Regions from separate parts of the Nitratidesulfovibrio sp. D1 genome, predicted to be linked through region 2. Evidence: predicted binding sites of a transcription regulator. Region 2 holds the regulator's gene; each other region holds the start of a gene.

What was found. Region 2 encodes sigma-54, which starts transcription at its own class of promoters, with help from an activator protein. Its sites were predicted from a motif close to CTGGCACGGNNNNTGCTT; they were not measured.
Region 1: the regulator sigma-54 is predicted to act here: its motif matches at 1,790-1,807, upstream of flgF (flagellar basal-body rod protein FlgF).
Region 3: the regulator sigma-54 is predicted to act here: its motif matches at 2,706-2,723, upstream of nifA (nif-specific transcriptional activator NifA).
Region 4: the regulator sigma-54 is predicted to act here: its motif matches at 2,019-2,036, upstream of ACR4XJ_RS14260 (DVU0150 family protein).

Annotation. Positions count from the first base shown of each region.
Region 1 covers NZ_JBPGNZ010000001.1:660,429-665,835, forward strand. Annotated here, with positions in the region: gene flgG (flagellar basal-body rod protein FlgG) at 1-621, opposite strand, end outside; gene flgF (flagellar basal-body rod protein FlgF) at 966-1,745, opposite strand; gene rimP (ribosome maturation factor RimP) at 2,187-2,897, shown strand; gene nusA (transcription termination factor NusA) at 2,894-4,270, shown strand; gene ACR4XJ_RS02760 (YlxR family protein) at 4,278-4,529, shown strand; gene infB (translation initiation factor IF-2) at 4,526-5,407, shown strand, end outside.
Region 2 covers NZ_JBPGNZ010000002.1:100,037-105,443, reverse strand. Annotated here, with positions in the region: gene ACR4XJ_RS03655 (KdsC family phosphatase) at 1-83, shown strand, start outside; gene lptC (LPS export ABC transporter periplasmic protein LptC) at 80-736, shown strand; gene ACR4XJ_RS03645 (LptA/OstA family protein) at 733-1,416, shown strand; gene lptB (LPS export ABC transporter ATP-binding protein) at 1,413-2,138, shown strand; gene rpoN (RNA polymerase factor sigma-54) at 2,431-3,873, shown strand; gene hpf (ribosome hibernation-promoting factor, HPF/YfiA family) at 3,998-4,543, shown strand; gene ACR4XJ_RS03625 (PTS sugar transporter subunit IIA) at 4,553-5,002, shown strand; gene rapZ (RNase adapter RapZ) at 5,306-5,407, shown strand, end outside.
Region 3 covers NZ_JBPGNZ010000001.1:645,191-650,597, forward strand. Annotated here, with positions in the region: gene ACR4XJ_RS02685 (mechanosensitive ion channel domain-containing protein) at 99-2,648, shown strand; gene nifA (nif-specific transcriptional activator NifA) at 2,870-4,546, shown strand; gene fliW (flagellar assembly protein FliW) at 4,696-5,214, opposite strand; gene csrA (carbon storage regulator CsrA) at 5,190-5,407, opposite strand, start outside.
Region 4 covers NZ_JBPGNZ010000007.1:81,496-86,902, reverse strand. Annotated here, with positions in the region: gene ACR4XJ_RS14265 (sigma 54-interacting transcriptional regulator) at 1-1,592, opposite strand, end outside; gene ACR4XJ_RS14260 (DVU0150 family protein) at 2,216-2,509, shown strand; gene ACR4XJ_RS14255 (sulfite exporter TauE/SafE family protein) at 2,538-3,590, shown strand; gene ACR4XJ_RS14250 (DUF4881 domain-containing protein) at 3,622-4,227, shown strand; gene ACR4XJ_RS14245 (hypothetical protein) at 4,356-4,580, shown strand; gene ACR4XJ_RS14240 (hypothetical protein) at 4,577-5,407, shown strand, end outside.

The DNA of each region.
Region 1 (5,407 bases), on a different contig from region 2:
GTCTTCGCCGGGCACCCCTTCCACCGCCTCGCCCGAGGCTTCGGACGGGATGTACAGGTTGCGCCCGCGCGCTTCGAGGCCCGCCGGGTTGATGAAGGTGTAGAGGGGGATGTCGGCCTCGGCCAGCGCGGCGCCGTTGCTGTCCAGCGCGGAGATGTGCCCGTTTTCCGTTACCGTGATGTTCTTGGTCTCGGCGGGCACGGTGAATTCGGGTTGCAGGGTGTAGCCGTTGGCGGTCACCACCACCCCGTCCTGGTTCAGCTTGAACGCGCCCGCGCGGGTGTAGGCGTCCTCGCCGTTCACCTGCACCAGGAAGAAGCCGTCGCCTTCGATGGCGAGGTCCAGCGAGTTGCCGGTGTTGGAATAGTCGCCCTGGGTGAAGAACTTGTGCACCGTGGTGGGCCGCACGCCCATGCCCACCTGGATGCCGGTGGGAATGCGGTTGTCACCCTCGGTGGCGGCGCCGGCGATGCGCATGTTCTGGTACATGAGGTCCTCGAACTCCGCGCGGCTTTTCTTGAAGCTCGTGGTGTTCACGTTGGCGAGGTTGTTGGAGATCACGTCGATGTTGAGCTGCTGGGCCACCATGCCGGTGGCGGCCGTCCAGAGTGAACGCATCATGGTTGCTGTCTCCTTGCGAGGAGGTTGATTCCGTCAGTTGTCCGTCGGTGGTTGCCCGCCGGGCAGTCGATTGCAAACCGGATGCCGGATGCGGCGGCCGTCAGAAGCCTTGAGGAGGACGGCAGGAGCGCAAGGGCGTGTTTGCAAACAGGTTTTTTGTTCGCTGGCGAGGAAAACAAGCCTGCCATGAAGGAATATACTCTTCGGTATTTGACTGAAATGGCAGGCGAAGTTTGACCGCGTTGCGCACGATGGCCGTAGGGCTCGCAGACTCGCCCAACGGCCACGCTTCGCGCCCTTCGGGTCGGAAGCCAGCGGGCAAAAGGACCGTTTGCACACACGCCCTAGACCTTTTTGCCCACCTTCTGGGTCGCCTCCCGGTCTATCGCATCCGAGGTCTGCATCACCTTCTGGTAGGCTTCGAACTGCCGCTGGGCCTCGATCATGTTCACCATTTCGGAGACCACCTCGACGTTGGACGCCTCCAGGTAGCCCTGCGCCACGTAGGCCCCCTGCGCGGGCACCTCGCCCGCCTCGGAGCCCGGCCGCAGCCGGTACATGTTGCCGCCCAGCTTTTCCAGGGCGGTCAGGTCGTTCACGGTGACCAGGTTCAGCTGCCCCACCAGCACGCCGTCCGCGAAAATCTGCCCGTCGTCGGAAATCTGCACCTGCTCGCCGGGCGGCAGGCCCAGGTCGCCGCCGTCGCCCTGCACCGCGTGGCCCATGGCCGTCACCAGCTGGCCGTCGGCGGTTTGCAGGAAGTTGCCGTTGCGGGTGTAGAATTCGCCCTCGGGGGTGCGCACCTTGAAAAAGGCGTTGCCGGAGATGGCCACGTCCAGCGGGTTGCCGGTGTAGCGCATGCTGCCCTGATCGAAGTCGGTGTGGGCCACGGCAATGCGCGGCCGGGCCACGTGCATGGGCTCCGGAAAGAGCTTTTTCGAGCGCACGTTGGCGATGGGCTCCATGATCTGGTCATGGGCGAACAGCTGCATGGTATCCTTGAAGGATACGACGTCGCGCTTGTAGCCCGTGGTATTCACGTTCGCGAGATTGTTCGAGATGTTGTTCATGCGGTGCTCGCTGGTGAGCGCGCCGAACAGGCTCGACAACATGCCTTCCTGCATGCGTGCCTCCTTGCGGGCATGGTACCCGCGCCGGTGGCAATGCAAGGCATGGACCATGCCCCAAAACGTGAATCATGCCGGTGCCTGGCGGCGTGCGCACGCCCCCCGCGCCGCCCGCGCGGGGGGCGCACCGACGGAACCACGACGGTGACCCGCCCCTCACCGGCTGCGCGGCGGCCCGCCCGCGCCCCGTACCCCGCCGGAATCCGCGTCATTCCCTGTTGACAGGACGCGGCCCCCATACTATACACTCTCGTCTTGACAGAAGCGGCTGCCGATATTCCTCTGGAATCGCTTCACGGAGCGCCACGCCTTACCGCTCCACGGCAACGCCGCTTCGACATCCTGAGGGCCGTGCGCGGCCATTCCGGGTGGCCTTTCGGCCCCCTTTTTTTTTGCTGCGGCCCCGCCGCCCACGACAACGGAACGACACCCCGCACCATGAGCACGCATCCCCTTCGCGACGCCGTCGCCGCCATCGCCTCGCCCCTGGCCGATGCCCTGGGCATCGCCCTGTGGGGCATCGAGATCCTTGCCGGGGGACGCATGGTGGTGCGCGTGTACGTGGACGCCAGGCCCGGCGCGTCCGGAACCGAATCCGAGCCCGAAGCCGCGCCCGAAGGCGACGCCCCGAAAGACGTCGCTTCGGAAAGCGTCACCCCGGAAAGTGTCACCATAGACCAGTGCGCCCGCCTCTCGCGCCAGTTGGGCCTTGCCCTGGACGTGGAGGACGTGATCCGCGACGCCTACGTGCTCGAAGTGTCCTCTCCCGGTCTGGAGCGCCCCTTCTTCGAGGCCGCCCAGATGGCCCCCTACGCGGGCCGCACCATCGAACTGACCCTTGCGGTGCCCCACCCGGAATGGCCGGGCCGCCGCAAGTTCCGGGGGGACATCGTGCGGGTGGAAGGCGACGCCCTCACCTTCCTGCCCGACGCCGCGCCCGCACCCGGCGAAGCCCCCGCCCCCCTCACCGTGGCGTGGGACGACGTGAAGCAGGCGCACCTCGTCCACATCTTTCCCGACACGACCCGGCCCCAGCCCGGCGGCAAGACCGGCCAGCGCAAGAAGGCGCAGCCGAAAAAGCCCGCACGCGGCGGCGCGCCGCACGACGACACCACGGACCAGGGCACCGATCCGGAGGAACACCCATGAGCCTGGAACTCAAGAAGGCCATCGACCAGATCAGCAAGGACAAGGGTCTTGACCGCGACATGCTGATCGACACCCTGGAGGAAGCCGTCCGCACCTCCGTGGCCCGCAAGTTCGGCGACGAGATGGACGCCGAAGTCAGCTACAACGACGAGACCGGCGAGATCGACGTCTACCAGTTCAAGATCGTCGTGAAGAAGGTCGAGAACCCCAACAGCGAAATTTCGCTCGATGACGCGCGCACCCACGACCCCAGCGTGCAGCTGGACGACGAAATGGGCTTCCGCGTGAAGATCGAGGACCTTGGCCGCATCGCCGCCCAGTCGGCCAAGCAGGTGATCATCCAGCGCATGCGCGACGCCGAGCAGGAGATCATCTACGAGGAATACAAGGACCGCCGGGGCGAGATCGTCAGCGGCATCATCCAGCGCCGCGACAAGGCCGGGTGGATCATCAACCTCGGCCGCACCGAGGCGCTGCTGCCCAAGGAAGAGCAGATCCCGCGCGAACACTACAAGCGCGGCGACCGGGTGCAGGCCATCCTCATCGACGTGCGCAAGGAAGGACGCGGCCCGCAGGTCATCGTCTCGCGCGCGCACCGCGACTACATGGCGGCCCTGTTCCGCCGCGAGGTGCCCGAGGTGGACGACGGCACCGTGCAGATCATGGGCGTGGCCCGCGACCCCGGAAGCCGCGCCAAGGCGGCCGTCATGTCACGCGACCGCGACGTGGATCCGGTGGGCGCGTGCGTGGGCATTCGCGGTTCGCGCATCCAGAACATCGTGCAGGAAATGCGCGGCGAGCGCATCGACATCGTGGTCTGGAGCCCGGACATCGCCACCTACGCCCGCAACGCCCTGTCCCCGGCGGTGATCTCGCGCATCGTGGTGGACGAGGAAGAAAACCTGCTCGAAGTCATCGTGCCCGACGACCAGCTGACCAACGCCATCGGCCGCAAGGGCCAGAACGTGAAGCTGGCCGCCAAGCTGCTGGGCTGGAAGATAGATATCTACACCGAAACCCGCTACAACGAGGCCAACGCCATCGGACGCGGGCTCGAACAGATCGCCAGCGTCGCCGAAATCTCCATCGAACAGTTCATCGCGGCAGGGTTCCAGTCCATCGAGCGTCTGCGCGAGGCCGACGACGAGGAACTTTCCTCGGCGCTGGGCCTTGCGCCGGGCAAGATCGCCGACCTGCGCGCGGCCATCAACTTCCTTGCGCCCCAGGCGCAGGGCGAGGCCGACGCGGCCGCCGGGCCGGAGGCGGAAGCCATCCCGGACGCCGACCAGGAAGCCGCCCCGCAGGACGCGGATGCGGCCCCTGTTCCTGGCCATGACGCGGACCAGGGAACCGAAGCCGAAGCGAAGGAATAGTACGCGGATGGATGACGCCATCCGCGGGAAGCACATACCATTACGCACCTGCGTCATATGCAGGCGCCGCTTTGCAAAGCGCGAGCTTCTGCGGTACGTCCCCCCGACGGACGCCGCCGGGGCGGGGGCCGACCCCGTTCCGGACGAAAGGCAGGTACTGCCTGGACGGGGGGTCTACGTATGCGAAAGCCCCGAATGCCGGGAGCGATTCCGGAAGTTCGGCGGCTGGCGGAGGAAGCGCAAGGGGGTTCAGGAATGACCGACGACAAGACCAGGGTGAAGGACCTGTCCACGGAGCTGGGCGTGTCCACCAAAGATCTGCTCCACACGCTGCGCGATCTCGACATCCCGGCCAAGAGCGTGATGACCATGCTCAACGCCGACGAGGTCGCCCGCGTGCGCGAACGCCATCAGGGCCAGGCCGCCGAAGCGGGCGTTGACCGCAAGGTGGTGCAGCCCGGCGTCATCGTGCGCCGCCGCCGCCGCGACGGCGAAGAGGGCGAAGCCTCCGCGCGCCGTCGTGCCGAAGAGCGCGAAGCCTCCCCCGAGGCCGCTCCCGCCGCCGAAGCTCCCGAGGCCGCCAAGGCCGAAGCGCCCGTGCCCTCCGTGGCAGACGAACGGCCCGCCCGTGCCGCCCGCGCCGAAGCCCCCGCGGCGCCCGAGGCACGCCCGGCTGCGCCTGCCGCGCCCGCCGCGCGCATCATCCGCCGCCCCGACGAGCCCGCCCCGGCATCGGCCGCTCCCGCCGCCGAAGCCCCGGCAGAGCCCGTGCAGGCCGCGCCCGTGGCCGAAGCCCCCGCGGCAGCCGCGCCCGTGACCGAAAAGGCCGCGGAGTCCAGGCCCGCCGCGTCCGCCGCGCGGGTCATCCGCCCGGCCCGGCCCGACGCCTCGGCCGTGCCCGACGCCACCCCCCAGCCGTCCATCCTGCCCCCCGTGGCGGCCGACGCCGCCCCGCGCGGCGATGGCACGGACGACGACGAGGAAGACGCCGACGGCCGCCGCCGCAAGAAAAAGAAGCGCACGCCCGACGTGCCCGGACCGCAGGTCCGCGTCATTTCCCGTCCCGATCCTTCCGCCCCGGCTCCGCGCCCCTACCCGCGCGACGGGCAGGGCGACCGGCCCGCCTATGGCGACCGT
Region 2 (5,407 bases):
CGGTGCGCGAGGCCATCCGCTTCCTGCTGGCCCAGCAGGGGCTGCTGGACCGCATGCTGGAAAGCTGGCCGGAGCAGGCATGAGACGCCGTACGCTGTGGGCCTTGCTTGTGGTCGTGCTGCTGGTGGGCGGCGCCGCCGCGTGGCGCTGGCAGGCCGGGGTGCGCAAGGCCCTGGAATCGGCCATGACCGGCGGCGTCACCGATTCCGCCACGCTGGAAGAGGCCGTGGGCGTGGCCATGAAGGGCATAGAACTGGTGCAGGGCGAGAAGGGCATCGAGTTGTGGCGGCTGAAGGCCACCTGGGCCCAGTTGCGCCAGAGCAACAACGTCATCGACGTGGACAGCCCCGACCTTGTCTATCAGATGGACGGCGGCAGGCAGCTGCGCATCGTGGCGCAGAAGGGTGAAGTCCAGCAGCAGGTGCAACTGGTGCGCATGTGGGACGACGTGCACGCCACCCACGACCGCCACGAACTGTTCGCCAGCCTGATGGTGTACAACGGCACCAGCCGGACCATGTATTTTCCCGAAGGGGCGCGCATAGAGGGCCAGAGCATCTCCGGCAACGCCACCAGGCTGGAATGGGACATGGCCGCCGACGTGCTGCGCGGCAACGACGGGGTGTCGCTGCTGCTCATGCCGCGCGCCGATGCAAGGGCCGGGCAGGGCGCGGCGCAGCCCAAGGCCGCGCCGCAGGGCGCTTCCAAGCCAACCAAGCAGGAGTCCAAGCAATGAAATATACCGGCATCCGCTCCACGCTGTGCGTGGCGCTGCTGTTGACCTTTTCGGCATTCACCGTGGCCCCTGCCGTCGCGGCCGACGCCAAGTCGGGCAGCGCCGTGCGGCCCGCGCGCAATGACGTGCCCACCGCCGTCAAGTCCGACCGCATGCAGTACGACGCCAAGGGCCAGGTGGTGGTCTTCGAGGGCACCGTGTACGTGCAGCGCCCCGACTTCGAGATGTGGGCCGACCGCATCACCCTGCACCTCAAGAAGAAGGCCGCCAGGTCCGGCAAGGACAACGCCGGGGGCGACGCGGCCCAGGGTGGCCAGTCAGGCCAATCAGGAATATCGGGGATGGACGCGGGCGAGATCGACCGCATCGTGGCCGAGCGCAACGTGCGCATGAAGCGCGAGAACCGCACCGGCGAATGCGAGAAGGCCACCTACACCGTGGACACCGCCGTGCTGGTCATGGAAGGTAACCCCGTGCTGCACGAGGGCGACAACAGCATCAAGGGCGAGGTCATCACCTTCTACACCCGCGAGAACCGCAGCGAAGTGCGCGGCTCGTCCACCAAGCGGGTGCAGGCGGTGTTCACCTCGTCCGGCGACGTGAACCCCTTCGGCGAGTCCAAGGACAACGGCAAGGATGCCGCCAAGGACAATGCCAAGGCCAAGGGGGCGGCCCAGTGACCTCGGTGCTGCGCGGAGAGGACCTGCACAAGCAGTTCGGCCAGCGCGAGGTGGTGCGCGGCGTCTCGCTGTCCGTGACCCAGGGCGAGACCGTGGGACTGCTGGGCCCCAACGGCGCGGGCAAGACCACCACTTTCTACATGCTCATCGGCATCATCAAGCCCACTGCGGGAAGGGTGGAGCTTGACGGCCGCGACATCGCCGACTGGCCCCTGCACGAGCGGGCCCGGGTGGGGCTGAGCTACCTGCCGCAGGAAAGCTCCATCTTCCGGCGGCTCACGGTGCGCCAGAACCTGCAAATGATCCTGGAGCACACCGGGCTTTCCAAGGCCGGGCAGAAGGAACGCTCGGACATGCTGCTGGCGGACTTCGGCATCACCCACCTGGCCGATTCCGTGGCCATGCACCTGTCCGGCGGCGAACGGCGTCGCCTGGAGATCGCGCGGTCCATGATCCGCGAGCCCAAGTTCATCCTGCTGGACGAACCCTTCGCGGGCATCGACCCGCTGGCCGTGGACGACATCCAGCAACTGATCACCGGCCTGCGCGACCGGGGCATCGGGGTGCTCATCTCCGACCACAACGTGCGCGAAACCCTGCACATCTGCGACCGGGCCTACCTTGTGCACCAGGGCGAGGTGATCCTGGAGGGCACGCCCGCGCACATCGTGGACAACCCGCGCGCGCGGGACGTGTATCTGGGCGAAGGATTCTCCCTGTAGCGGGCCTGGGCATGCATCGTACGCCAGCGGCGTCCTCCGGTTTCCGGGGGTCGCCGTTTTCGTTTGTCTGACAGGGGGTTGCGCGCATGCGCAATGTTGACCCGCGAATCGGCGACAGCGGTTGCATACTTCTTGCTTCTGTGGCATGGTTCACCTAACCTCTTGGGGAAGGGAACACATTTTCACTGTGGGCCGTTTCTTGCTTGACGCCGCGCGCCGCGTCGCGTCGTCATCTCGTTCGGCCTCAACGCAAGGTGCATAGGGCCTCGAAAGGTCCAGGGGTTGTCCACGCATGGCATTGGAACTCAGACAACAGCTCAAGCTCACCCAGCAACTGGTGATGACGCCGCAACTGCAACAGGCCATCCGGCTGTTGCAGCTTTCGCGGCTGGAGCTTGTCGAGACGGTGCAGCAGGAACTGCTGGAAAACCCGTTTCTGGAGGAAACCCAGGACGAGGGACCGCTGGCCGAGACGCCCGACCAGCGTGACGCCGCCAGCGATCCCGCCACCGCCGCAGATGCCGCCTACGACCGCGAGATTGCCCGCGAGGCCGATTGGGAGGACTACCTGGGCGACTTCGCCAGCACCAGCCGCCAGTCCACGGTGCGCGAATCGGAACTGCCGGAGGAGATGACCTCGTTCGAGGCGCGCTACGCCGCCAAGCCTTCGCTGGAAGGGCACCTGATGTGGCAGTTGCGCCTGTCCTCGCTTACCGAGCGCCAGAAGGACATCGGCGAGGTGATCATCGGCAACATCGCCTCGTCCGGCTACCTGCACGCCACCCTCGACGAAATTGCCGAGATGGCGGGCGTGGCCCCGGCCGAGGTGGAGCCGGTGCTGCACGCCCTGCAACGCTTCGACCCCGTGGGCGTGGCCGCCCGCACCGCGCAGGAATGTCTGCTGGTGCAGATAGAAATGCTGGGCTACACGCGCGACAAGGTGCTGGTGGAACTGGTGCGCGACCACCTGGAAGACCTTGAGAAGCGCCGCTACAAGCCGCTGTTGCGCAAGTTCCGCCTGACCATGGAGGACCTGAAGGAATACCTGGACCTCATCCAGACCCTGGACCCCATGCCCGGCGCCAGCTACGGCGGGAGCGACCCGCAGTTCGTCAGCCCCGACGTGTACGTCTACAGGTACGACGACGACTTCATCATCATGCTCAACGAGGACGGCCTGCCGCACCTGCAACTGAGCACCATGTACGAGCGGTCCGCCGCGGCGGCCGCGTCGGCGGGCGAGCGCGAATATTTCCAGGAAAAGATGCGCTCGGCATCGTGGCTCATCAAGAGCCTGTACCAGCGCCAGCGCACGCTGTACAAGGTGGTGGAATCCATCGTGAAGTACCAGCGGGGCTTTTTCGAGGACGGGGTTTCGCGCCTGAAGCCGCTCATCCTCAAGGACATCGCCGACGACATCGGCATGCACGAATCCACGGTCAGCCGCATCACCACCAGCAAGTACGTGGCCACCCCGCACGGCATCGTGGAGTTGAAGTTCTTCTTCAACAGCGCGCTGGAACTGGACGACGGCAGCCAGGTGGGTTCCGAGAGCGTGAAGGCGCTGATCAAGAAGCTGATCGGCGGCGAAGACCCCAAGGAACCCCTGAGCGACGAGCGCATCGGCGAAATTCTGAAGGAACAGCTCAAAGTCAATATTGCCCGCAGGACCGTTGCGAAGTATCGTACTGCCATGGACATTCCCTCCTCTTCCAAGCGGAAGGAACTGTTCTGACGGCCCGTGCCCCCGCGCCCGACCCGGCGACCAGGGGGGCACCCGTCGCCGGCGGCGCATCCGGCAGCCGCACCCCGCGTGCGGGCCGCGCGCCGCATTCCCCCTCTCACCACTGGAGGAGCGTATGAACATCGCCTTCACCTTCAAGAACTTCGAACCCTCCGACCACCTGAAGAAGTACGCCCGCCGCCGTCTTGAAAAGCTTGGCCGGTTCGTCGGCAAGTCCGCCCTGGACATGCAGGTGAACCTTTCCGTCGACAAGTTCCGCCACAAGGCGGAAGTGCAGATGGCCGGCGACGGGTTCACCCTGTCCGCCGTCGAGCAGTCCGAAGACATGTACGCCACCATCGACCTGGTGCTGGAAAAGCTGGATTCGCAGCTGCGCAAGCAGGTGGAAAAGCAGAAGGACCGCCGCCGCTCCGTCCAGTCCGAAAAGGTGGGCAAGGGCATCGACGTGTTCACCTTCAGCACCATGGGCGAAGGCGAGGACCGCACCATCGTCGGCACCGACCACTTCGCCCCCAAGCCCATGCACGTGGACGAGGCGGCCATGCAGCTCGACCAGGGCGACAACGAATTCTTGGTGTTCCTGAACGCCGAAGTGGAACGCGTGAACATCATCTACCGGCGTCGCAACGGCGATTTCGGCCTTATCGATCCGGTCGTCTAGGCGTCATACATGAGGCTTTCGGAGTATCTTCACGATGATCTGATCCTGCCCGAGCTCTCCGCCGGCACCAAGAAGGAAGTGCTGGCGGAACTCGTGCAGGCCGTGGTGCGGCGGCATCCCGAAGTGGATGCCGCCGTTGCGCTGGGCGTGCTGCAGGACCGCGAGGGCCTGGGCACCACCGGCATCGGCGACGGGGTGGCCATCCCCCACGGCAAGCTGGCGTCCATCGGCGACATCGTGGTGGCCGTGGGGCGCAGCGTGCCCGGCCTGGACTTCGACGCGCTGGACATGAAGCCCTGCCACCTCTTTTTCCTGGTGCTGGCCCCGGAGCAGGTGGCGGGCATGCACCTGCGCATCCTGGCCCACATCTCGCGCCTGCTGAAGGACCCGCAGTTCCGCCGCGCCATGCTCGAGGCGCCGGACGGCGAGGCCTTCCGGGCCATCATGCGGACCACCTGATCCGTGACGCGTGACCCATGACGCGGGCACGCCGGAACGGCGGGGCAGGGCGGTCCTTGGCCGCACCGTCCGCCGTCAGGCCGTAACGCGCATGCTCCACCTGTAACCGCCAGCGTACATCGCAGCGCCCACCGCAACGGCATCCGGCACGGGCCGCCCGAGGAGTCCGCCATGCCCACCAAGGCCACGCCGTCCGACATATCACCCGCCCAGGCGGAGTCCGACGCCGTATCCGTCCCGCTTCCGGCCACCGGCAAAGGCCCGGAAGCACGCGGAGACGCGGCGGCCGAGGCGGGCAGCCCGGTGGCCGCCGCCGACTTTCCCGTCATCATCGTCACCGGGCTGTCCGGCGCGGGCAAGAGCACGGTGCTCAACGTGCTGGAAGACCTGCGCTATTTCACGGTG
Region 3 (5,407 bases), on a different contig from region 2:
ACGCGCGGCGTCGGCGTATATGGTGAAGTCCGGCCCGCGCCAGCCACCGGAGACCGCCGCGAGACCGCCCCCCCAAAAAACACAGGATGCAGACCTTCATGCTTCATGCCCCCATACATCGCCCGCTCGGCGCGTCGCCGCGCCGCCCCGCCCCCGCCCCGCGCCGCCCGGCCGTGCTGCTTGCCCTGCTGGGCCTGGCCCTGCTTGCCTGCTTCGCGCCCCAGCGCTCCGGCCTGCTTGCCCCCCGGCCCGCGCTGGCGGCCCAGGCCGCGCCCCCGGCTGCCGACGCGGCATCGTCCCTGCCGGGCGACGCGCCCAGAGACGCACCGGACGGCCAGCAGTCCATGGACGTCATCTGGCAGACGCGCGGGCAGGAACTGACCACGCTGGTGGAGGAAACCGACCGGCTGCGCAAGTCGCTGCCGGACATGGTCAAGACCCTGGACGCCCAGGTGGCCGCCGTGCAGCGCGACTACCAGCGCCTGTTCGCGCTGTACCAGCTGAGCCGCAACCACCCCAGCGAAATGGCCGCCATCCGCCGCCAGATGGCCTCGGTCCAGCGCACCCTGCTGGGCCGCCTGGCCCCCATGGAATCCATGGACGCCGCCGTGCGCCAGCGCCTGGACGACTTCAACGCGCTGGACAAGGAACTTTCCGGGCACCTGGCCGCCGAACGGTCCAGCGACCTTTCCAAGGATCTCTCCGAATACCTCGCCAAGCTCACCGAGGGCCGCAGGAACCTGACGGCCCTGAGCACCCGCCTCACCCGCGCGCTGGACCCCGGCCATGCGGTGGCCGCCAAGCTGGCCCAGGCCCTGGAGCAGATCGACGCGCAACTGCCCGCGCTGTGGCGCACCTACTATCTGGTGGCCTCCAGTTCGCTGATGGACCTTCTGGTGTGGCAGTCGCTGCCCGCCAACCTGGCCGCATGGTCCGACACGGTGGAGGTGCGCCTGGCCACGGAATTCCCGCAGAACGCCCGCGACTGGGGCGCGCTGCTGCTGCGTTTCGCCTTCCTGGCCGTGCCCCTGTTCCTGCTGGGCAGGCTGGCCCTGCGGAGCGGCTGCGAGCTGCCCGGCGGCTGGGCCCAGAGCTGCCGCAACGTGGCCGCCCGCAGCTGGCCGTGGATCGCCATCGGCATCGCCCTGCACTTCGCCTCGTGGACGCGCGGCGGCGAGGTGTACCGGGCCGTGGTGGTGCCCGCGCACCTTCTGCTGCTGTGGGGCGAACTGACCCTGGTCTGGAGCCTGCGCGCCACCGGCCTGACCGGGGTGCCGCAACGCTCGCCCCTGTCGCTGCTGTTCGCCCCGGCGGCCATCGGGGTGCTGCTGCTGTTCCTGAACCCGCCCGCCGTGCTGCTGGCCCCGGTGTGGGCGCTGTGCATGGTGGCGGTGCTGGCCCTGCGCGCCCGGCGCGGCAAGCCCCGCGTGCTGCCCCTGCTGGAACGGGTGCTGCTGGCCTGCGAACCCGCGCTGTGCGTCGTCTCGCTGCTGGCGGCGGTGTTCGGCTGGGCGCGGCTGGCCATCCCGTTCTTCCTGGTGGGGCTGGCCCTGGCCGTGGCCCTGCAACTGGGCGCGGTGCTGGTGGCCCTCGTAACCCTGCTGGCGGAACGCCTGCCGGAAAAGGGCATGCGCGCCCTGCTGCGCGGCCTAGTGCTGGGCCTTGGCGCGCCCGCCATGTGGGTGGTGGCCGCCGCCACCCTGCTGCCGTGGATGTCCGCCTTCCCCGGCGGGCCGTACATGATGCGCCAGGCGCTGGAACTGAACGTCAACGTGGGCTCGGTGTCGTTCAACTCGCTGCGGGTGCTGGGGCTGGTGCTGCTGTTCTACCTCACCCGCTCGGCCATCGCCGTGGGCACCTCGTTCCTGGAAAACCTGCCCGCCCGCCTGCCCCGCGTGGAGCGCGGCGTGATTCCGCCGTTGCAGACCGGGCTGACCTATGCCCTGTGGGCGCTGTTCGGCCTAGTGGTGCTGAACGCGCTGGGCGTCAGCCTGACCAGCATCACGGTCATCGCCGGGGGCCTCAGCGTGGGCCTGGGCTTCGGGTTGCAGAACATCTTCAACAACTTCTTCAGCGGGCTGATCCTCATCTTCGGCCGCTCGCTGCTGGAAGGCGACATCATCCAGATCGGCGAGACGTGGGGCACGGTGCGCAAGATCAGCATCCGCTCGACCACGGTGGAAACCTTCGACAACGCCGTGATCTTCGTGCCCAACTCGGAATTCGTGTCCAACCGGCTCACCAACTGGAGCCGCAACAGCCTGCGCATCCGCCGCGCCATCAACGTGGGCGTGGCCTACGGCTCGGACGTGGACAAGGTGACCGAACTGCTGCGCCAAGCGGCGGCCGACCACCCTCGCGTGCTGCGCGACCCCGCCCCCGGCGTGCAGTTCCAGGACTTCGGCCCCAGCAGCCTGGACTTCGTGTTGCAGGTATGGGTGGATGACCTGAACTACGGCGGCTCCACCGCGTCCGATCTGCGCCGGAACATCGAGCGGCTGTTCCGCGAGAACTCCATCGAGATGGCCTTTCCGCAACTGGACGTGCACGTGCGCGGCGTCGAAGGGCTGCCCGGCCCCACCCCGCCCGCGGCGGAAAGCCAGGGCGGCCCCGGCGGGGACGGCGACGCCTCCCGCGACAAGGTCTGACGGCCCCATCCCGCGCCGCCGATATAACAGGGTGCCAGAAATGCCGTTTTTTCAAAAATGGCATTTCTGGAGCTTGTTTTTTCCGCTAATTGTTAAAACGACCTTGCCCAGAATCGCCCCGCCGCCCGCCCCGACCACACCGCAACATCCTTGAATCGTTTCCTGATTTCCCTCGCCGCCCCGCCCCGACGCCACGGAACCATCCTTGCAACGCAGCGGGCATGCCGTGCACGTTGCAAAGCCTGAAACTCAAGGCCCTCTACGCCATCAGCCAGGTCTTCGACCGGGCCCTGGACCTCGAACAGTCGCTGGAGGACGTGCTGCGCGTGCTGTCGGAAACCCTTTCCATGAAGCGCGCCACCATCACCCTGCCCGACCGCGAGACCGGGCAACTGGTCATCGCCGCCTCGCACGGGCTCACCCCCGAGGAACGCGGGCGCGGCGTGTACCGGCTGGACGAGGGGGTGACGGGCGCCATCTTCCAGACCGCCCGCCCGTACATCGTGCGCGACGTGCGCACCGACCCGCTGTTTCTCGACCGCACCGGCGCGCGCAAGGTGGAGAAGGGCAAGATATCCTTCCTCGGGGTGCCCATCCTGAAGCAGGGCGCGCCCATCGGCGTGCTGAACGTGGACCGCCTGTTCAGCGACGAGGTCTCCACCTCCGAGGACGTGGAATTCCTGGGCATCGTGGCTACCCTGGTGGCCCAGTTCCTGAGCCTGAACGAACAGGTCAACGAGCGGGTGGACACCCTGCGCCGCGAAAACGTCAAGCTGCGCACCCGCGTGCTGGACGAGCGGGGCGACTACATCGTGGGCCGCAGCGCTGCCATGCTCGACGTGCAGCGCCAGATAGAGCGCGTGGCCCCCACCAGGGCCACGGTGCTGCTGCTGGGCGAATCGGGCGTGGGCAAGACGCTCATCGCGCGGCTGCTGCACAACCTTTCCGACCGCATGGTGCACCCCTTCGTGAAGGTGAACTGTGCCTCCATCCCGGAAACGCTGCTGGAGGCGGAACTGTTCGGCCACGAGAAGGGCGCGTTCACCGGCGCGGCCACCGGCCGGGCCGGGCGCTTCGAGGAGGCCCACCGGGGCACCATCTTCCTCGACGAGATCGGCGAACTGCCGCCAAGCGTCCAGGCCAAACTGCTGCGGGTGATCCAGGACCGCGAATTCGAACGGCTGGGCAGCAACCTGACCCACCGCGTGGACGTGCGCATCGTGGCCGCCACCAACCGCGACCTGGCCCAGCTTTCCGAGCAGGGGCGCTTTCGCCAGGACCTGTACTACCGGCTGTGCGTGTTCCCCATCCGGGTGCCGCCCCTGCGCGAACGCCCCGACGACGTGGAACGCCTGCTCAACCACTTTCTGGCCAAGGCCGCGCGCGACTACCGCCGGGTGATCACCCTGGCCCCGGACGCGCTGGGCCTGCTGCGCCGCCACGAATGGCCCGGCAACGTGCGCGAGATGGAAAACCTCATCGAACGCCTGGCCATCCTGTCCGAGTCGGGCCAGATCGACCGGCGCTTCCTGGAACCCCTGCTGGAGCATTCCGCCACAGAGAACGCCCAGCCCGACTGGCCGTATCCGGCCGCGACGGCGGACATGGGGGGAACGGGGGGAACGGGAGGTATGGCGGGCATGGGGCCGCCCCTCCACGACACCCACACCGAGCACGCCGGGCACGGCGGCGGGAATGCCCCGCACGCGGAGTCCCACCCCACCACCCTGCGCGACATCGAGCGCAACGAGATCATCGCCGCCCTGCGCCGCAACGGCTGGGTGCAGCACCGCGCCGCCGCCGCGCTGGGCATCACCCCGCGCCAGATGGGCTACCGCATCCGCAAGATGGGGCTTTCCGGCCTGGTGGCCGGGGAACGCGCCCGCCGGGGCGACTGACGCGCGCACCATCCTCCACCGGCCACGCGGGAAATTCGGGAGCCTGCCGTGTCCGCCGTGTCTTGTTGTCGCCATGCGAAAGGGCGGCCCCCATGGGGGCCGCCCTTCGCGTGCATTGCCGTTCATCCGGCGGTCCGGATCAGCCGGGTTTACGCCTCGCTGGCCTCCCCGTCCTGGCCGTCCTGGCCGTCCTCACCACCCGGCGCGCGCTCCGCCGGGCAGCCGGCCTGCTCGTGCAGGTAGAACTGCGTGGGAAAGCGCCCGTCGGTCTGGGGCACCTGGAGGCCCAGCCGGGCCTCGTGGTTGATCAGGATGGGGCCGGTAAGGTTCAGGGCCGTCTTTTCGGGCCGTCCCGGCGGAATGGACACGGTGACCAGCACGGCCACCTGCCGGATGGTGCGCAGCCGCAACAGCTTCTGCTCCGCGTCGCCGACGCGGATGGGATAGTCGTCGAGGAAGCTGTACGGGTCGCCCACCAGCAGGCCCAGACGCGGGTCGTCCATGCTTTGCAGGATGAGGAAGGGCGCGCCCTCGCGCAGTTGCAGCAGCGTGAACTCGTGCCTGTCCTCGAAGCCCATGAGGCCCCGGGGGAAGTACAGCACCTTGTCCAGCGCCACCCTCTGGCGGCCGAGCCGGGTCTGGATCACTCTTTCGTTCTGTCGTGCCATATCTGTGTCGCCGCAAGCAGGTCAGCGTTGCTGGTTTCGAGCGCCATGCGGTTTTCCTCCATGACGCGCCGGTAGACTTCCTCTCGGTACACGACCATGTCGCCGGGCACGTCGAGCCCGATCTTGACCTGCTTTCCCTGCATGCCAAGGATGGTGATGCGGATGTTGTCGCCGAGGTACAGGCTTTCGCCCG
Region 4 (5,407 bases), on a different contig from region 2:
GTCATGTGGATGGCCTCGGCCGCCAGTTCCTTGCCGGTGCCCGTCTCGCCGATGATCAGCACGTCGGCCTCCACGCCGGAGGCCTTGCGGATCAGGCCGCGCAGGCCGCGCACCGATTCGCTGGTGCCCACGATGCCGGGCATGGTGTCCTGCGGCGAAAGCTGGCTCTGCGGCTGCTGTTGCGCGATTTCCGTGTCCAGGCATACCCGCTGCCGCCGCCGGGTGGACTGGATGTGCTCCTCGCGCAGACGCAATTCCTCGTTGCGCGCCCGCAGGGCGACGAACAGGTCGTTGGTGGTCTGGCGCAGGGCCTCGGCCTCGGGGTGCACCCGGCCCAGTTCGATGGGTGAAAGGTCGCCCGATTCCAGCTTGCCGCTGGCCTCTTCCGCGATGCGGTGCAGCGGCCCGGCGATGCCGCGCCCCAGCATGCCCAAGATGAACGCCGCCGCGGCGCTGGAGCACAGCCCGAACACGAACAGCGCGCCGTACAGCTTGTACGACGCGGCCATGGCCAGGAAGCTGGTGTCGGTGTAGGCGATGCCGCCCACCACTACGGTGCTGGCGCCCGGCCCTTCGCTGAAGGTGACCGGCGCGTAGCTGATGTAGAAGGCGCGGTTCAGGGGCGAGGGGTCTTCCAGCATGGCGCCCAGGCGGTTCTGGCCGGAATTGCCGGACTGGACCTCCGTGACCATGCCCCAGTAGCGCTCCTGCTCGGGACTGGGGCGGAAGGCCGCCTCGAAGCCGGGGCGGCCGAAGTCGCCGCGCATGCCCGAGCGCACGGTGTCGGTGGAAAGGTCCAGGTTGGGATGCTCGGGCGACTCCGACTGGAACAGGATCCAGCCGTGCGCGTCGAAGAAGAAGCTGCGGTGCTTCTCCGTCTCTTCCGGAAAGATGTACAGCGGCGAACGGCGCGATGCGTACACCGACAGCACGTTGCGCATGGCCAGCATGTCCACCGAAAGGGTGAGCAGCCCGGTCTGGTTGCCCGCGGCGTCGATCACCGGGGTGGTCAGGCGCAGCACGTGCATGGACAGCCCCTGCACCGTGCCCGCAGAGGGCACGGAGGGGTAGACCACCTCGGTGGGGGCGGAAATGCGCACGAAGCCGGGCTTGGGCTCCTGCGTGTTCTGGCGGGTCAGCGGGCCGAACCGGGTGGCCAGGGCCTGTTCCAGCGGCACCATCCACACGTCGCGCCCGGTGTTCAGCAGCACCATGCGGTTGTCGGGGGTGGAGCCCTGGTAGGCTATCTCGCGGTACAGGGTGCCCATGGTTTCGGCGCGGGTGCGCAGGTGGTGGGCCAGCGAGGCGGCCGAGATGTCGGTGCGGGCGAGGTAGAGCAACTCGCGCCGGGCCTGCTGGAGCACCTGCTCCATCTCGTGGGCCTGCGCCAGCGTGGCCAGCAGCGAACTGCGCCCCAGCGCGTCGTGCAGGAAGTTCTGGGAGATGCGGTGGGAGATGACCCCGCTGATGACCAGCAGCAGCATGAACGCGGGCAGCGCGGCGAACAGCAGCCGCTTGGCGATGCTCCATTCCGAGAAATTGCCTTCCAGCCGGAACAGCGTGCCGAACAGCGGCGGCCGATAGTAGCGCATGCCTTCTCCCTGCGTGGGTGCGGGGCGGTGTACCGCCCGTATCCGGAAACGCGGCGCGCGGGGGCGCTGCGGTCTGGCCGTGGTGGGCAACGCGCGTGCGCGCCGGGTCCGTGCGCGCCGGTCCCGTGCGCCCCGGTCCCGCCGTCTGGCGGTGCGGCTCGCGCGCGAGTGCGCGCCAACGTCCGCTTGCCGGGGTGGAGGGCGCGCCGGTGCCTGTCGCGCTGCATTGGCATGAGCGCGTACACCTTCGCTTATGAGCGTTTCCCTCCTCTTCTGCAACAGCATGCGGCGGGGGGAAAGGCAGACGAAAGCGGGCCGTTCACGGGCGCGGTTGCTTGAGAAATTATGTACAATGTTTTGCGCAATCATGCAAGCGCATCTTGCGCGAAAGGAGATTACATAAATAAAAATAGTGTATTAAAAATTTTGGCATGCGACTTGCTTTCTCCGGGTCGCGCGAAGAGAACCGCGCAATGTACAGGACCAAAACCGCACTCCAAGGGGGGGTGCGGGTGGACGGAAAGGCGGGCTCCGACGCCGGACGGGATCGCGAAAGGCGAGGACGGGCCGGAGGCGGCAGCCGAAAAGGGCGGCAGGGGCTGCCCGCAACCTGGAGGATGCACATGAGAAGGATCAAGACGCTGTTCATGTCGCTGCTGACGTTCGTGCTGGCCATTCCCGGCCTGGCGCTGGCCGCAGGCGGTGGCGGCGCTCCCGTGGTCATCGTGGCCGACACCCGCAAGCTGGACGGGGTCATGGCCTGGTGGGCGAACCTGTACAACGAAAGCCACGTGCAGTTCACGGTGCTGACCATCATCCTGATTCCGCTGGTCGGCGTGATCTTCGGCGTGCTTGCCGACATCGTGATGAACTGGATCGGCATCGACCTGAAGTCCCGCGAACTGGCCGAGCATTAGGCCGCGCCCGCACCAAAGGAGAATAACGATGGAATGGCTCTATATCCTCATGCCCATCGCGGGCGTTAAGATCTTCTGGCCCGGCCTGATCATTCTCGGCGTGGGCGTCGGCATCATCGGCGGCTTCTTCGGCATGGGCGGCGCGTGGATGGTGACCCCCGGCCTGAACATCCTCGGCTTCCCCATGGCCTTCGCCATCGGGACGGACATCGCCCACATGGCGGGCAAGTCGCTCATCTCCACCATGCGCCACGGCAAGTTCGGCAACGTGGACTACAAGCTGGGGATGATCATGCTGGTGGGCACCGTCGTGGGCTTCGAAGTGGGGGCCCAGATGGTCATGTGGCTCGAGCGCGTGGGCAACGTCGAAAAGGTCGTGCGCTGGATCTACATCGCCCTGCTGACCCTGATCGCGTGGATGGTCTTCCACGACGTGGCCAAGCGCCGCGAGAAGGAACGCCAGGCCGCCGCACGCGGTGAAAAGCTGGAAGCCGGGGCCACCGGCGTCGAATGGCACAAGGCCCTGCACAAGATCAAGATTCCCCCCATGGTGCACCTGCACGAAGCCGGCATCTACTGCTCCGCGTGGCTGCCCATCATCGTCAGCTTCGCCACCGGCTGGCTGGCGGGCATCCTGGGCATCGGCGGCGGTCTCATCCGCATGCCCGCCCTGATCTACCTCATCGGCTGCCCGACCCACGTGGCCGTCGGCACCGACCTGTTCGAAGTCATGATCTCCGGCCTGTACGGCGCCGCCACCTACACCTACAAGGGCCGCACCGAACTGGTGGCCGCCATGATCATGCTGGTGGGCGCCTCCGTGGGCGCGCAGGTGGGCGCGGTCGCCACCAAGTACATCAAGGGTTACGGCATCCGCATCGCCTTCGGCCTCGCCGTGGTCGGCTGCGCCATCTCCATCCTGATGAAGCTCGTGCAGCCCTGGCTTCCCCAGTTCAGGAGCGCGCTGGACACCGCCGCCACCGTGCTGGTGCTGGGCCTGGTGTCCTGCATGTCGCTGTACATCTTCATCCGCATGATCCAGGGCGTGAAGATGGAACTGGCCCGCAAGAAGGCCGCCTAGCCGCGCCGCGCACGAGAGAAGGAGAAAACATATGAGACGCTTTCTGCTGATGCTGCTCGTCGTGGCGCTGCCCCTCGGCCTCGTGGGCTGCGGTGAATACGGCAAGGTGGACCAGGGCCGGGTGATCGCATACGACAAGAACGCGAAAACCGTCACCCTGATCCAGGACAAGGCCATGGAGCCGCTGAACCCGGACTACTCCATCCTGCCCCCCCACACCTACAAGCTGCCCACCGACCCCGCCGAAATGGGCCCCGAGCCCAGGGCCGGGCAGCGCATGAAGCTGGACACCAAGGCCAACATCATCCGCATCTTCAACACCAAGACCCAGGCGTTCGAAGACATCGCGTTCAAGATGGTGGACCTGCAGGAGAACATCGACCGCAACCATCCGCTGGTGTACGACAAGGCCACGGAATCCGCGAAGAAGTTCCCCATGGTGGACCGCGACAAGAAGACCGTGACCATCTACTCGGGCCGCCAGAAGATGCTGTGCACCATCTCGATGCCTGACGAATACTTCGCACTGCCCGATTCCACCTGGGATGCCGGCGACGAAGTGCGCGTGTACTACAAGGCCGAGGGCGTATCCCTGCGCTTCATGAACATCTCCAGGACCGACATCTTCAAGAAGTAGACAGACGGCGGCGGGGCCGGCGACGGCCCCGCCCCTTCCCCCCCTTCCGCCCCGCCATGCCCCGTATACGGCCTGGCGGGCCGGAACGGGCGGAAGAAGCCCGAGGACAACAGACAAGGAGCGACACCGTGGAAGACCAGATGGATTTCGCAACCACCGTGGCCCACAAGCTGCTGGTGCTGACCATGAACCTGCTGGCCATCGCGGCGGTGTGCGCGGGCATGTACCGCGCCTCGTTCGTGCCGGACGAATTCACCCCGGTGTTCTTCAAGACCTTCTTCGCGGTGCTGGGGCCGTCGCTGGTGCTGGGCTGGTGCGCCAAGCGCTGGCTGCGCGCCAGGGGCCGCGCGTGACCAGATCGGTGCATCTGGCGCGCCTGCACCGGCGTTCCGGGCGGGTGGCGCTGCTGCTTCTGCTGGTCTGCGCGCTCAGCCTGGTGGACGGGCTGGTGGGCAGGATGCAGCAGGGCTTCAACCGCACCGACGCGCTGCCCGGCGGCGAATACCCGGTCAGCGGGCCGCTGCCGCCCCAGACCGAAACCATCGAGGACATGGTCATCGAGGGCGGCACCGACGACAGGCAGGTGCGCCTCGTTCCCTACGAAATCTATTCCGGCTACTGGCTGGGCGGAAAGATGTGGCGCGGCGCCATCAAGGTGGGGACCAGCCCCGCCTCCGGCGAATACGTCATCCGCGTGCATGACAAGTACGGCGAAAAGCAGAACCCCACGCTGATCTTCGCGGTGGTGGTCTGGCCCGACGAGGCCACCATGAAGGCCAACTCTCCGGAACGGCTCACCCGCTGGTTCGGCGTCAGCGCCTTCAGCCTGTCCGCGCTGGTGCTGCCCTTCGCCCTGCTGGCGGGCTTCGGCAACTTCATGCTGGGCCGGGCCTGGAGCCGGGCGCTGCTGGCCGAGCGCAGCGCCGAGATCTACAAGCTGCTGCCCGCGCCGGACGGCGGCGGCAAGGACGTCACCTTCGGCCTTGGCGTGCAGCACGGGGCCAGCCCCGGCATGCGCTGCCGCATCAGCCGCCCGGACGGCACCCCCGTGGGCGAGGCGCGGGTGGTGGAATGCACGGCGCGCGATTGCGTGGCCCGCATACCGCATGGCCTGAACGTGCAGCCCGGCGATGTGGTGACCCTGCCCGACATGGTGGCCGGGCCGGCGGAAACGCGCCGC